One region of the Gilliamella sp. wkB195 genome, then DNA from elsewhere that is predicted to be linked to it. Evidence: riboswitches for the same ligand, from Rfam matches in the RefSeq annotation. Region 1 holds a riboswitch; the other holds the start of a gene.
What was found. A riboswitch is a leader RNA that binds a small molecule or an ion and turns the genes downstream of it on or off. The one in region 1 is predicted to bind thiamine pyrophosphate.
Positions count from the first base shown of each region.

Region 2: linked by a shared signal. The riboswitch ahead of tenA (thiaminase II) and the one ahead of thiB (thiamine ABC transporter substrate binding subunit) in region 1 are both predicted to bind thiamine pyrophosphate.

Region 1 is NZ_LZGP01000024.1:327-8,396, reverse strand. It holds partial or broken gene A9G08_RS06180 (hypothetical protein) at 1-176, opposite strand, end outside; gene thiQ (thiamine ABC transporter ATP-binding protein ThiQ) at 799-1,500, opposite strand; gene thiP (thiamine/thiamine pyrophosphate ABC transporter permease) at 1,478-3,058, opposite strand; gene thiB (thiamine ABC transporter substrate binding subunit) at 3,073-4,071, opposite strand; TPP riboswitch at 4,112-4,220, opposite strand; gene argS (arginine--tRNA ligase) at 4,738-6,471, shown strand; gene A9G08_RS06155 (hypothetical protein) at 6,881-8,070, opposite strand, start outside.
Region 2 is NZ_LZGP01000018.1:5,673-13,742, forward strand. It holds gene A9G08_RS04910 (hypothetical protein) at 51-1,403, opposite strand; gene A9G08_RS04915 (hypothetical protein) at 2,472-2,885, shown strand; gene asnA (aspartate--ammonia ligase) at 3,128-4,120, shown strand; gene tenA (thiaminase II) at 4,167-4,811, opposite strand; TPP riboswitch at 4,863-4,951, opposite strand; gene A9G08_RS04930 (DUF1161 domain-containing protein) at 4,988-5,392, opposite strand; gene A9G08_RS04935 (hypothetical protein) at 5,528-5,761, opposite strand; gene A9G08_RS04940 (SemiSWEET family transporter) at 6,164-6,427, opposite strand; gene A9G08_RS04945 (aminotransferase-like domain-containing protein) at 6,827-8,070, opposite strand, start outside.

The DNA.
Region 1 (8,070 bases):
TTGGTAGAAGGCGTGTAATTAGTTCCGTTAGATAGTGTAATCCCAAGCAGACCGTTAGCATCAACTGCACGAGTACGACCACCGTCGAAAGTCAGATAAGGTACACTACCCTGTATCGCATTCCTAGTTGTCTGTGATGTCAATGCATGGCTGGAAAAAGAAAGGAAAATAGCCACGAAAAAAACAATCTGACGGGATAATTCGGAAAAGGATCGAAAACAGGATCTGAAAGAGGATCCGGAAAACGATCGGAAAAAGGATCGAGAAGAGGATCGCGGAAGCGACCGCGCGAAAATTCGCAGAATTTCACTTGATTGAGTAGAAAAATAAGCTTCAGTGAAAAATTTAAACTGGGTGCTGGACTTAGACGAATTTAAAACATAGGTTGGCCAAGTTGCCTGTTGCCTGTTGCCTGTTGAAAATTATAGAACATATGCGACAATCCTGTCAAGTAATTTTTTGATTAATTTACAATTTTATATTTTTCTGCTAAATTTTAGCCTAGTAGCTAAAACCGTGTAAAAAGTATAGTGATTGGAAAAACACGATGCAACACTTTTTTTCACTCATTTACGTTAACTTTTGTAAATAGGATCTAAAAAGGATCTAGATGATAATTGATTAAACGCTGTTTTAATTAAAGATTATCATCATTACAAATCTTTAGAATCACTGTTATTCATCCTAAAAAAATTATTTTAGTATTTAAAATAGTGGTTATGATCATTTAAAAGTTTTAAGTGAAATTTAAAACCTCAAAAACCCGGCTCCTCAACTTTTTTTTACGGAGAATTCTAATTATGAATAATAACTTATCCCTAACAATTTAGCTATCTCTTGATTTTCAGCTAGCTGTTTTGGTTCTGCATTAAATATGACGTTTCCATTTTCAATAACCACACAGCGGGAAAAATGGCTAAGTGACTCATCCAGATAATGCGATACCATCATTAAGGTCAGATTAAATTCACTACAAACCTGATTCACCAATGCCAACATTTCAAAGCGAAGAGCTTGGTCAAGAGCAGAAAATGGCTCATCTAATAATAATATAGGACGATGTTGTATAAGACAGCGAGCCAAAGCCACGCGTTGCCGTTGGCCACCCGATAGCTGTTCGGGATAGCGATGGTTAAAGCCTTCCAGCCCTACACGAACCAGTATATCATTAATAGTCGTTTGTTCAGCTCGACTCAGTTTTAATGTCGGCTTAATGCCTAAAGCAATATTTTGTTCAACCGTTAGATGGCTAAATAAGTTATTTTGTTGAAATAGCATCGATACAGGGCGTTTACCGGGTAACGTTGTTGTGACATTTTGGTTATTTAAAATGATTTGTCCTGATTTAGGAAAGATGAACCCCGCAATCAAGCTAAGTAATGTACTTTTGCCCGCGCCACTTGGTCCGACAATAACAACCCGCTCTTTAGCAGCAATATTTAGCGTAAAGTGCATGTTGAAGTTGTCATATTGATATTCAATTTTTTGAAGTTCGATCATAATCCATCACAACCAATAAACTAAAAGATAAAAGTAATAATATCGCCGCTGTCACGATACTTTCTTGATAATGATAATGCGATATCTGTTGATATAAATAATAAGGTAACGTGGTCACCGACTGCCCGCCAAACAGAGCTATTACCCCAAAATCGCCCAATGACAATATGGCAGCAAGGGCAAAACTCATCAACATAAGGCTTTTTAACCCCTTAAAATCGACCAAATAAAAATGCGTTAATCCATTGATATTAAGGGTTTGGGTTAATTGCCAATAGCGTGCAGTAATATCATACATCGGCGTAGCTAAATTTTTAAGGATGAAAGGTAGCGCCATTAACCCATTACAAACCATAATTAATAAGCAGATAAAAACAGTGTGATGACTATAACCAAATAACAATAAAAACAATCCCGATGCTAATACCATGTTTGGTATGGCTAATATCAGTGAGGCAACCAGCATAAGCCGATTACTTAATTGACGTTGTTGGTTAATCAATAGTCGGCAATTGGTCCATAGCAAAAGTAACCCAAGTAACATCGCTATCATAGCGGAACCTATAGCAATAAGGATTGAATAGAGTAAGGCTTGTTGCAACATCGATGTGAGTAATGAGATTTGGAAAAAATAGAAACCTTGAAAAAGTATGGTAATCATCGGAGACAGGATAAATAATCCCCCTATTACGATAATGATCATGCTAATCATTTTTAGCCAATTGGTTATCGGTAATTGATAGTTGGAGTGACTAAATTTAACACTCAGCTTTCTATCATTTCTATTTATTTTCTGCATCAAGCTGATAAAAACAATACAGCAAACCAACTGCACGCAAGATAGCAATGCGGCTTGTAATAGATCAAAGTCTCGCACCGCTTGATAAATAGCCACTTCCAACGTGGTGTATTTTGGACCACCACCCAATGCAAGCACTATGGCAAAACTCGAAAAACAGAGCATAAAAATAAGTGCTGCCATAGGCAATATTTGTCTACGAAGTAACGGCCATTCAAGTAATTTAAAATAGGTAAATGTTGAAAAATTAAGTTGTGCCGCTAACTGTCTTTGTTCTATAGCAACACTGTTTAATGTTTTGTAAAAGAGCACACAAGCATAAGGAAAATTCAAAAAAACATGAGCCAACAAAATACCTTGCAAGCCATAAATAGGAAATGAAAATGGGATATGCAGTACTTGGCAAATGTAAGCCAGTAAACCTTGTTGCCCATATACCGACAACAACCCTGTCACAACCACTAAAGCGGGTAAAATAAAGGTAATTGGCATTATTTTTATCAGTAACTTTTTACCTTTAAAATCAATAAAGGAGAGCGCCTTAGCCATTAATATTGCTGATGCCAGCGAAAGTATTGTCGATAACAAAGCTTGATAAAAAGTGATCCAAACAATATGAAGTACATAACTATCAAGATAAATCGTCAAATTTCCTGACTCCAAGGCAAATCGCCAAATAGCAATAAGTGCCGAGCTTAAAATGATGAGTATTAAGCTCGCAGCACTTATTCCGGGTAATAACGATTTAAATTTTAACATTGACGATACGGGATCTATTGACTAATTGCCGATTGCCATTCTCGAATCCAAGCTTTTTGATGTTTTTCAATCTCTGCTGGCTCAAATTCTAACGATTTATTGACCGAATTAATTTGCGCAAAGGCATTAGGTAGATCCGTTTTGATAATCGGATACATCACATTTTTCTCAGCAAATTGGTGTTGGACTTCAGGTGTCAGCAAATAACGTAAAAATTGGCGCGCTAGGTCAATTTCTTGACTGTATTTAATAATTCCGGCGACTTCAACTTGACGATAGTGTCCTTCATCAAAAATAGCTGCTTCGTAGTGATGCTCGTTTTCATTAATGATATGTGCCACTGGCGATGTACTGTAACTAAGTACAAAATCCGCTTCGCCTTTTAAAAACATACCATAAGCTTCGCTCCAACCTTTGGTGACTGTCACCGTGTTTTTAGCGATTTGTTGCCACGCTTCTGCTGCTTTATCACCATAAACTTTTTTTACCCAAAATAGTAAACCGAGTCCTGGTGTACTGGTTCTTGGATCTTGGTAGATGATTTTCAAACCGGCTTTATTTTCAACCAGTTCATGTAAAGAATGAGGTGGATTTTTGACTTTGTTATTATTGTAGATAAAAGCAAAATAACCAAAATCATAAGGCATAAAACTATCATCCCACCAATTGGTGTTGAGATTGTCGGGTTTAGCGATTTGATGAGGAATAAGAATATTCGCTTGTTTGGCTTGCTCTAATAGGTTGTTATCTAACCCTAAAATAACATCCGCATTCGTTTTATCGCCTTCAAGGCGAATACGATTTAAAACCGACACACCATCACCTAATGTCACAACCTCAAGTTGGCAATTGCATTGGGCTTCAAACCCTTTTTTGATTGCCTCACCGGGTCCCCATTGTGACATAAATGAATTATAGCTATAAACCGTCAAAGTGGGCAGTTCTGCATTGGCTAATGGGCTAAAAAGTGAAAATAGAAAAATAACAGGTAGTAAAAAGTTTTTACAAAACATTTTGCCTCCAAAGAAATAGGTAAAAGACAAAAGGTTTGAGCAGATATAATAACTCAAATCCCTCCGCTGGCATTATCCAGTTCAGGTTCGACGAGTTATGTCAATCAATCTGACACTCTCAGCCCACTAGGGCACCCCGTTGAGAACGACATTAGTTTAGAGGGTGAAGGTATAATTGTAAATAGTTACCTTCAACGGTTGCCTGCAAACTTATCTATGATTTTGGAAGAGAGTAACTGCGCTTGATCAAACTGATAGCTTTATAAAATTTCCGCTTAGCCCCATTTGTAATCAGAAAATCGATTTCTTGCTTATTTAAGGAGTGAGTGAGTTTTGCATATTCATTCAAAAGGATATTTTCACCATGATTATCATAGTATTTTGTCAATTGTGAATCTTATTTCTTGCAGATGACCTTGAGCAAACACCGAAGTTGAAAAGAGCAAAAGGATATTGATAATCAGGTAGTTAAATAAATTTCGGCACCTGTTTTCTCTTTATTTTTTTATCTATTTTATAATTGAGTTGATAGATTACATCTAAATAAAAAAATTTTCGTTTATAAAAGAATCAGCTATTTACTTGTCCTTAACTAATCCCACAGTGACAATTTATCAATTTATCAGTATTATATTGGGCATTTTATTTTAAACGATTAGGTTCAGTGTGAATATTCAACAACTATTAACACAACGTGTTTCTCAAGCAATGATTATGGCGGGTGCTGATAAAAACTGCGACGCTTTAATCAAGCAATCAGCTAAAGCCCAATTTGGTGACTACCAAGCAAATGGTATCATGTCTACCGCTAAAAAATTGGGAATGCCACCACGAGCATTAGCTGAAAAAGTTTTACAACATCTTGATATTGATGATATTGCCGATAAAATCGAGATCGCCGGTCCTGGTTTTATTAATATCTTTTTAAAAGATAGTTGGATTGCTGAACAAAACGAAGTCGCGCTAAATAGTGATAAACTGAATATTACTTTACCAGCCAAACCACAAACTATTGTGGTTGATTACTCTGCACCAAACGTAGCAAAAGAGATGCACGTCGGCCATTTACGCTCAACCATTATTGGTGATGCTAGTGTCCGAGTATTAAGCTTTCTTGGTCATAATGTTATCCGTGCCAACCATGTTGGTGATTGGGGAACCCAATTTGGGATGTTAATCGCCTATCTTGAAAAAATGGAAAACGAACATGCCAACGACATGGAACTTTCAGATTTAGAATCGTTCTATCGCGCAGCTAAAAAACATTACGACGAAGACGAAGCCTTTGCCGAAAAAGCCCGTAATTATGTCGTAAAACTTCAAGGTGGTGACCAATATTGCCGTGAAATGTGGCGAAAACTGGTGGATATCACCATGACACAAAACATTGCCACATATAAACGCCTTAATGTCACCTTATCGGTTGAAGATACAATGGGCGAAAGCATCTATAACAGTATGCTACCAGGCATTGTTGCCGATCTAAAACAGAAAAAATTAGCGGTTGAAAGTGACGGTGCCATCGTCGTATTTCTAGATGAATATAAAAATAAAGAAGGCGAACCAATGGGTGTTATTATCCAAAAACGTGATGGTGGCTATCTTTATGCAACAACCGACATTGCCTGTGTAAAATATCGTTACGAAACACTTCATGCTGAACGTATTTTATATTATACCGATTCACGTCAACACCAACATCTAGAACAAGTTTGGGATATCGTACATAAAGCGAAATATGTACCAGAATCCTTAAAACTTGAACACCACATGTTTGGAATGATGTTAGGTAAAGACGGCAAGCCGTTTAAAACTCGCTCAGGTGATACCGTAAAATTAAACGACCTGCTTGACGAAGCAACAGAGCGTGCAGAAGCACTAATTAAAAGTAAAAATCCCGATCTTTCTCCAACAGAACTTGCCAAAGTGATTGATGCAGTAGCGATTGGCGCAGTGAAATATGCCGACCTATCCAAAAATCGTACCACCGATTATGTTTTTGATTGGGATAACATGTTGTCATTTGAAGGCAATACTGCACCTTATCTACAATATGCCTATACACGCGTACTGTCGGTGTTTAGAAAATCAAATATCAACGAAGATAGCTTAACTGGTAATATCAATTTAGGCACGGACAAAGAGCGAACATTAGCAATTCGATTAATTCAATTTGATGAAACCGTTTCAACCGTTGCTGCAGAAGGCACACCGCATGTGCTGTGCGCCTATTTGTATGATATCGCCACCCTATTTTCTAGCTTCTATGAGCACTGCCCAATTTTGGCAGCCGAAAATGAAGACTTGAAACATAGCCGTCTAAAACTGGCATCTTTAACAGCAAAAACCCTTAAAACCGGTTTAGATATGCTTGGAATTAAAACGGTTGAAAAAATGTAACAAAACCAGCCACCGATATTGTTCAATATCGGTGGTATATCGCCACTTAAAAACATCTTAAAAATTTCAGCATTTAAAATTGAGGGGAGTTTTATAAAACCAAATTCATCCCAAAAAATCCTCAACTTTTTGATATAAAAACACAACTAAACGCCACAGCTTAAAGCTGGATTATTCATATAAAACAATATTAAAAAGTAGGATTTAGAACCCCAAAAAAACCGCTCCTCAACTTTTTTTGAGATAAAAAAATGCAAAAATAAACCCGCCGAGGCGGGTAATTCAAACGTCGCTAAGCCACAAACTCGCTTTTTATGGCTAAACGACGTTGACTCTTAGCTTACTTTTAATGACTCAACACTATTTTTTATGCCCCCCGCCCTAAGGATTAAGGACGAAGAAATAAAAACTAAGGATAGGCACAAAGTCCGTCGCTGCCTAAGAGGCTCTGCCTCACCACATTACCACGCTGCGTACCCACGATAACCTGGTCACGACCAATGGAGTCACTAGTCCAGAAAAAAAGTTCGAAGGCGGTGCCAACGGTATTATAACCCCACTCAGTGAAAAAACCCGAACCTATATGACGCATAAAACTATTACCAAATGAGGAAGGAGTGGCACTAGGTACAACTAAATCTTTACGAACTGCATTGGTTAAATCCTTTACGCGAGGCATTCGATAACCGATACCATTACACCAAGATAAGGCAGGAGAATAATTGCCATTCCAAGAAACACGGTGGACGAACCACTGCTTCAAAGTAAAACCATATTTAACAACTGGATTACCTTGACCATCACGACCGACCAACTCGAAGGTCTGAGGCAAAGAAGGTTTGGAAATACGACTAGGATTGTCTGAATTAATCTGGAATCTAGTAGCGGAAGGACCAGTTAAAGTAACACGAACGCTTGTAGCTGTAGAATTAGTCATTTTAACTGTGATACCACCCTGAGATATTGGAGGCCAAGACAACGCCTGACTACTGCCACTAATAAGTAAATCAAAATACAATCCATTAGCACCAGTAGTAGGAAAGTTTTGACCGTAAGAGGATGGCTCATTTGACTGAGTGAGAAAACCCTTAGTAGGGTCCCATATCAAAGCTGGGCCAGCATAACCACCTGAATTAGGTCTGGCAAAACAAACCATCGGTGTAACGTTAGGGTTGATGTAATAAGTTACACTACTTGCACTGAAATCACTACGATTGGGAACGCCATAACGTGTAGATAATGTGCCGTTAGTACTTGATAAGGTAAACTTATAAGGTGCCTTACAAATTGTTGGCACTGTACTACGTGATACAGATTGACCATATTTATCGACGATAGATAAACTTAAAGAACCTGTAGCAGTAATGCCAGAATCACCATCTTCATCCCCCCAATAGTTATAAGGCGGACCGATAAGAGAACTTAAAGCGACTGAATTAGTATTAGTAGGGACCAACATACGAATATCAGCAAAACTCTGACCTGCAACCGGTAAGACGATTGGGGTTATAGATGAAGAATTGGTAGAAGGCGTATAATGTTTACCATCAGATAGTGTAATACCAAGCAGATCGTTAGTATTAACAATACGAGTACGAC
Region 2 (8,070 bases), on a different contig from region 1:
TCAACCACTTTGACTTTTCTAGTCAGCTATCTATTTTAATTCTTTCGTTCTTACCTTATGCAAAGCCCAGAGGCGTGTGAGTAATAGCTATCTGTGGTCATCCTAGCCACTCTGCCATCAGTTATTCTTACAACAAAAAAATAAGGAAAACGACCACCACTACCATACTCATCGCTAGTCCAGAAGTACGATTTGTTGAAGCCAGCGTAATAACGGGTCATATCACCCCACTCAGTGAAAAAACCGGCACCAATATAACGCTGGTAATAATTATCACGTGAGCGAGGTCTAGCTCCAACGGAGTTGTGACAGAGCGTTTCTGAAACGCTATTAGGACAAGATGCATTTGTTAAATCCCTTACCATAGGCATACCGTAACCAAGACTTCTACACCAAGATCTCATAGAATCATAACTCCGATCACCATAACCTCGGTTGACGAACCACCGCTTTATAGTAAAACCATATTTAACAACAGGATTACCTTGACTGTCTTGACCGACCAACTCGAAGGTCTGAGGCAAAGTAGGTATAGAAATACGACCAGGATTGGCTGAATCATGCTGGGATTCGGTAGCGAAAGGACCAGTTAAAGTAACGCGTACACTTGTAGAAGTAGAATTAGACATTGTGACTGTGATCTCCCCCTGAGAAACAGGAGACCAAGACAACGCCTGATTACCCCCGCCAATAAGTAAATCAAAGTACAATCCATTAGCACCAGTAGTAGGAAAGTTTGAAGCATAGCGTGATGGGTCAGTTGATTGAGGAAGAAAACCATTATTTTGGTCCCATATCCTGGAAAGACCAGAATATGGATATGAACCTAAACTCAGACTAGGTCTGGCAAAACAAACCACCGGCGTAGCTTTAGGATTCAAGAAATAAGTCACACTACTTTCATTGAAAGCTCGACTATTAGGAACCCCATAACGTGTGGATAATGTACCACCAGTACTGGATAATGTAACGCGATAAGGTGCCTTACAAATCTCTGGCACAGTACTACGTGATACAGCTTGATTGTTTTTATCAACGATAGATAAACTTAAACGACCAGTAGCACTAACGCCAGAATCTCCATCATCATCACCCCAATAATTATTAGGTGGACCGATAAGAGTACTTAAATCGACTGAATTTGTATCAGTAGGAACGAACATACGAATATCAGCAAAACTCTGACCCGCAGCCGGCAAGGCGATTGGTGCTGAAGAAGATGAAGTATTGGTTGAAGGTGTATATTTAATTCCGTTAGATAGCGTAATCCCAAGCAGACCGTTAGCATCAACCGCACGTGTACGACCACCGTCGAAAGTCAGATACGGTGCACTACCCTGTATCGCATTCCTAGTTGTCTGTGATGTCAATGCGTGACCAGAAAAAGGAAGGAAAAGAGCCACGAAAAAAACAATCTGCCGGGATAATTTGGAAAAGCTGAAGGATCGAAAACAGGATCTGAAAGAGGATCCGGAAAACGATCGGAAAAAAGATCGAGAGGAGGATCGCGGGAGCGATCGCGCGAAAATTCGCGGAATTTCACTTGATTGCGTGGAAAAACAAGTTTCAGTGAAAAATTTAAGCTGAGAGCTGGACTTAGACGAATTTAAAAGATAGGTTGGCCAGGTTGCCTGTTGCCTGTTGCCTGTTGAAAATTATAATGCATTTTGGACTACCCTGTCAAGTAATTTTTTGATTAATTTGCAATTTTACACGTTTCTGTCAAATTTTAGCCCATTAGCTAAAACCGTGTAAAAAGTATAGTGATTGGAAAAACACGATGCAACACTTTTTTTCACTCACTTGCGTTAACTTTCGTAAAGAGGTTCTAAAATGGTTCTAGTTTATAATTATTTAACTGCTGTTTTAATTAGAGATATTGTGATTACAAATCTTTAAAATTAGAGCGATTGATCCTCGAAAATTTTATTTTAGGGCTTTAAATTAGAAATTTAGTGATTTTGATATTTTAATAATTTTTTAAGTGAAATTGAGAACCTCAAAAACCCCGCTCCTCAACTTTTTTGATGGAAAAACACGATAACTAAAGAGTGCCATATTTAGAACGGAATTATTTATTTTAGGCAACATTGCAAAACAAAATTTAGAACCCCAAAAACCCCGCTCCTCAACTTTTTTTGCGATAGAAACCTCAAAAATAAACCCGCGGGTAATTCAAACGTCGCTAAGCCGCTCAATCGCTTATTACGATTTCTTCGACTATTTAATTTTTAAATACATATCCTCTCCCTTTACGAAAGGATTTTATGCAATAACTTATCTGATCATATTTCATCCATTCGTAAGTCTGAATTTTTTCTATATGATAGTTATGATCTCTTACTACATTTCTATTTTAATTAGTTTTTAATAGTTTTATAATCAATCCCCTCAACTTATTAAAATCTTCGATTTTTAATAAAAACAATGTGTTAATTAAGAGTAAATTTTCAACGCAAGGGAGTATTAACATGAATGATGGGTTAAAGCTAGAAAAAATAAAAGCCTTATTTGAAAAACTTGAATTACCTGATTTTAATAGCTCATCAGTAATTTATGGTTCTATCCACCCAAAACTTTGGAGATTTGCACTTTTTCAGGGCGCAGCCGCTTTTGATATTAAACACTACCTTATTTATTTTAAGTCCGATGAAATTATTTTAATTGGCTTAACTCTCGCTGGAGATTTAACGAATGATGTTATTCGAATCCCGGTGACGTCAATTTCAAATTTCAAGTTCAAAAAAGGCTGGATTACCAGCAAACTTGAATTTACTTTGGCTGAAAACAAAAGGTATCCATTTATAGTACCTAATTTTGTGTTCATCGCAAAATGGCAAAAGCCAAATTTAACCCATATTGTTTCCACCTATTTTAATCAATAATTAACTCAATTATCTTTTACCTATATGATGAAACATAATTACCTAATATATTGTATTATTGGGTAATTTAATTTCATTTTTTACGTTTAATGTGTGATGCAGTCCTTGCCCATATCGGGAATCTGTGAATTTAATTATAGTGCTTAGCGCTTTATAAAAAGTCCGTATATGTTCTAACTTGCATATTTCTGTTTTCTAGTTTAATTTATCGTCACTAACCCATTCACTTTTTGAGATGAGACATGACGATATCATTTAAAGAGCAGCAACAACGGATCAATTTTGTTAAACAATTTTTTGCTGAGCAATTAGCTAATAATTTATCACTAATTGAAGTTCAAGCCCCACTTTTGAGTCAAATTGGTGATGGTGTTCAGGATAATTTATCTGGGACTGAGAAGGCGGTTCAGGTTAATATTAAGAGTATTCCTGATGCACAATTTGAAGTGGTTCATTCACTCGCTAAATGGAAACGTAAAATCTTGAGCCAACATAATTTTCCAGTTGGTGAAGGTATTTATACCAATATGAAAGCACTTCGCCCTGATGAAGATAAGCTCTCCCCTATTCACTCTGTTTATGTCGATCAATGGGATTGGGAAAAAGTGATTCGTCCTGAAGATCGGAATCTAGCTTATTTAAAACAGACGGTAGAGAAGATTTATAGTGCTATTAAGGCTACAGAAAAAGTGGTTTCAGAAAAATATCATCTTTCTTGTTTTTTACCAGAGTCGATCACTTTTATGGATAGTGAGCAGTTATTAAAACGTTATCCTAATTTGTCACCAAAAGAGCGCGAAAACGCGATTACTAAGGAGTTAGGCGCAGTATTTTTAATCGGTATTGGCGGTGATTTGTCAAATAAAGAAAAACACGATGTGCGCGCCCCTGATTATGATGATTGGAGTAGCGATAATGAGATGGGGTCTAAAGGATTAAATGGTGATATTTTAGTTTGGAATCCAGTTTTAAATAGTGGTTTTGAAATTTCGTCAATGGGTATTCGCGTCGATCCTGAGACGTTAAAGCGTCAATTAAAATTAACCAATAATGAAGATCGTCTCCAATATGCTTGGCATAAGGCATTAGCTAATGGTGATTTTTTACAGACAATTGGTGGCGGGATTGGACAATCTCGACTAACTATGTTGCTTTTACAACAACATCATATTGGGCAAGTCCAAGCAAGTGTTTGGGATGATGTAACCAAGCAAAACTATCAACAACTTTTATAATTCATGCTCAGCATGTTTTATCTAAAATGGTAAAGCATGCTATTTACTAGTCACTTTTATCCAATGCCATTTGCCAAAAATTTATTTCCAATTGCGTCGCTTGCTTAAATATTTGGCTTAATTGTTTAAATCGGTTTTCACTAATATTAAGTAATTGTCCTTCTATCCAAGCAATTTCTTTTTGTACTGCTTGTTGAAACTCCTTACTAGCATACATCTCAATCCAAGAGCGATATGGGTTGTTTTCGTCCCAACCTTGAATCCAATTGGCAATCATGCCATACCCAATTAAACAGGGCGCCATCGCTATGTGTATATCTAATATATCGCCTTGTAATCCTATATCAAGCACATAACGTGTATAATCGCTATTGGCTTTGGCTTCCTTTAATGTGCTTAGTTCATATTCAGATATGTGCCATTTTTTGCAATATTCAATATGCAGATCGAGTTCAACTTCAACAATGATTTTTAAACTCTCTAATGATTGACGAATTTGAGCAATGTCGTGACTTTTATATACTGCAAGTCCCCAAGCTCGGGAAAAGTTGATTAAAAAAAGATAATCTTGTTTCAGGTAGTATTGAAAACAGGTTAAGTGTAATGTGCCTTTTCCTAATTGTTGAACAAAATCATGTTGAATATAGTGTTTCCACTCGCTTGATTCAATCAGTGAGTTAAATGATGGCATAATGACTCCTTTTTGACAAATTCGCTATAAGGAGTTAAACAGATTTCTATAATAGACGTGTTTTAAACTCCCTTCGTCGGTATTAACCGAATCAGGTTCAACGGGTATAATCTCAGCCTATAGCACCCCGGTTAAACAAATTATAAAATTTATAAAATGGTTACTTAAATTTCCGTTTATTCTGCTTTTTGTTCAGTTTCCTGAGATTCTGTAGAAGTCGGCTCTGGAGTTTGAACTTTTTCTACTGGTGCCGAAGCTGGCGTTTGAACTGGAGCGTTACTAGGGCTGTAGCACTCGACGGGTTGTGGTGTGATTTCAACAGGTGTTTCAGGCTCATCTTTAACTGATTTTGATGATGGTGTACGAATATAAACAATGCTTTGTTTACCTCGATCACATGATCCAACGATTTTACCTTCAATATTTTGTTCATCTTGAGGAACAAGTTTTAATTGGAAGCTATTTTCATTAACACCGTTATTTTTAATTTTTTCGGCGATATTTGCACTAATTTCGTCACAATTGGACGCAGATGCAATAACTGGGAGACCTAATAATAACACTACTGCTAACTTTTTCATGATCTTTCCTTAAGATTATCGAGTAACTGATGCATTATAAAACGATTGTTTAAACTGTCCATATCGTTTTGAATAACGCTGCAAATAAATTTTATCAATAGATTTGAAAAAGCTAGCTTAGTATAGATTTTTTAGTTAATTCTGCTCTTGGTGTTGGTTTTCAAGTAATTTTAATTTATCTAGAACCCATGAGCGAATATCGGATAATTCGGCTTCAGATAATTGATTTACAAAGTCTCTTTTTGCGTGGAGTTGTTTGCGATCTTCTTCAGTCAAAACCACACCTTTTAAATTTAATAATACCTCTTTACGGTACATTGAGTAGATAAAATCTTTTATCAAATCATCGGAAAGATTAATATCAGCCATGGTGATTTCCTTATTTTATAAAACTCATTTGTTAATCATCAAATTTAGTTAATCTTTGTATAAATAACATTCTGATAGATTTTGAAGATGAATCCAGCCTAAAAAATAGGCTGACTTTTACTATAGTCTAATCACTATTAGATAACAATAGTAAATCGATAAATTAGATTAATCGATTAAATTATTCACTTTATTATTTGATAAGTATTTAACAAACCTGTTGATAACTCCATAACAATATAATAATTAATAAGTTATATGCAAGGTTAATTTTTAATCTTCTCTGATTTCTCAATTTTTGAGTAACAATTATCTAGCCTATTTCATAAGAATTGTGATTATAAAAAAATACAGCATATATTATGCTGTATAAAGAAAATATAAGGGAGTTAAAACAAGAATTTATAAAGCAGTAATAAACGCGGTTAAACCAAATAATACCCCTGGAAAATTAGCTATTGCAATTGGCCAATCCTTTTTTTGTCGTAATAAGCCATAACAGACCCATAATGAGCAGTTAATTGCTGCCGCTAAAGGTTGAGTTGGATTAGCTTTAAATCCATGAAGATTGTCGATAATTTGTGGGATATACGATACGTACATTCCTAATGATGCAAGTGTTGCGATAACACCCAAATAGTGAAAAGCTTTTGGAGAAAGATTCAAAATCAGCCTACCTGCTTATATATGAAAGGAGCAAATAATCTAACATATATAGCAAGTGAGTTAAATATTGGTGTACCGTGGTTTCAGATAATATTTTGTAAATAAAATGATAAGATTTTTTATGTGAATCTATTTTAAGTAATCGGATATGGTTTTTAATAATAAATGTTATTGCTACGAATGCCTTATATCAAACGCAAATTGTTATATCATATAATATAGCTAATAAGGCATAAAAACCGCGATTTTTTGATAGTTTTGTGATTATTTAGCTGAGATTCAATCCAATAATGAGATTTGAAGTTTACCGATTAACCCTACCTTGTTTGTCTAGGCAGTTATGATCTATTTATTAACGCCAAATACCTGTTAGAACAATCAATAAAAACTTAGTTCGCTTTATCTCATCAAATCTTTTGCAAAATGACCATAACTTAAACGTATAGCGCCAACTCGATCCCCAAAGTCAGTGCCTTGTGACACTATTATATGCTTTGCTAGTAATTGATTTAAAATAGCCAACTCTTGTGCCTGACTGCTAACGGGCAAATGGGCATATAGATGAAAACCGCCTGTGGGTATCTGGTAATTGATGTCACCTTTAAAATAGTCATCAAGCCAATCTATTAGTTGGTTAGCCTTCTGTTTTAATTGCTGGCGTAACCATTCTTGATGGGATTGGTAGTGATGAGTCAAATATTCTTCAGCTAAAAGTTGCGGTAATATACTTAATCCCGAGTCAATGTGATGCCTTATATTGGCTAGTTTTTCGATAATTTCTTTCGGTGCAATCATCCAACCAATACGTATATTGCGACCAATATATTTGGATAATGATCCTAAATAGATAACTTGATTACTGGTATCATATTTTTTTATCGGGTCGATATGACTCTTTTGATCAAAAGCTAACCCACTATAAGCATCATCCTCAACAATACCAATACACTGCTTTCGACAAAATGCCAATATCTGTTTTTTTCGATGATTACTCATCACACATCCCGTTGGATTTTGAAATATTGGATTTAGAAATAACCATTTAATTTGCCGTTCTAAACTGACTTTTTGTAAACTCTCTAAGGTTATCCCTTCAGCATCACACTCAATACCATATAACCGCAAGCCTGCTGCTTGAAATAGTGGTAATGAATAGAAATATGAAGGTGATTCAATGCCTATTGCATCGCCAGGTTTTAATAATCCTTGAGTAATTAAAAAGAGGGATTGCTGCGTTCCTGAGGTTATTAAAATTTGATCGGTATCAACCATCATACCAAATTGGTTCAACATATAATTGGCGATCTGCACTTTGAGTGTAGGTAGACCCAATTGCAATATGTCGCTTTGCTTTTCATAAGCAACCATTTCATGAGAGGTGATATTGGGTAACATTAATTTGGGCATCATATGAGTTGGTAAATCACCATTAGCCAAATCACAGATGTTCGCCATTTGCTGACGAGTCTGAAATACTTTTTGTTGATATACACTTTTGCGATTTTGATAGAAATGGGCTGGCAGTCGCCAGTTAATGGTGGAGTAAGCTTGAAGCCCCCATTTTTGATCATTAATAAAGGTTCCACTACCCTGCTTACGAACCAATACATTACGTTCAGTTAAGATATCTAGCGCATGGACAA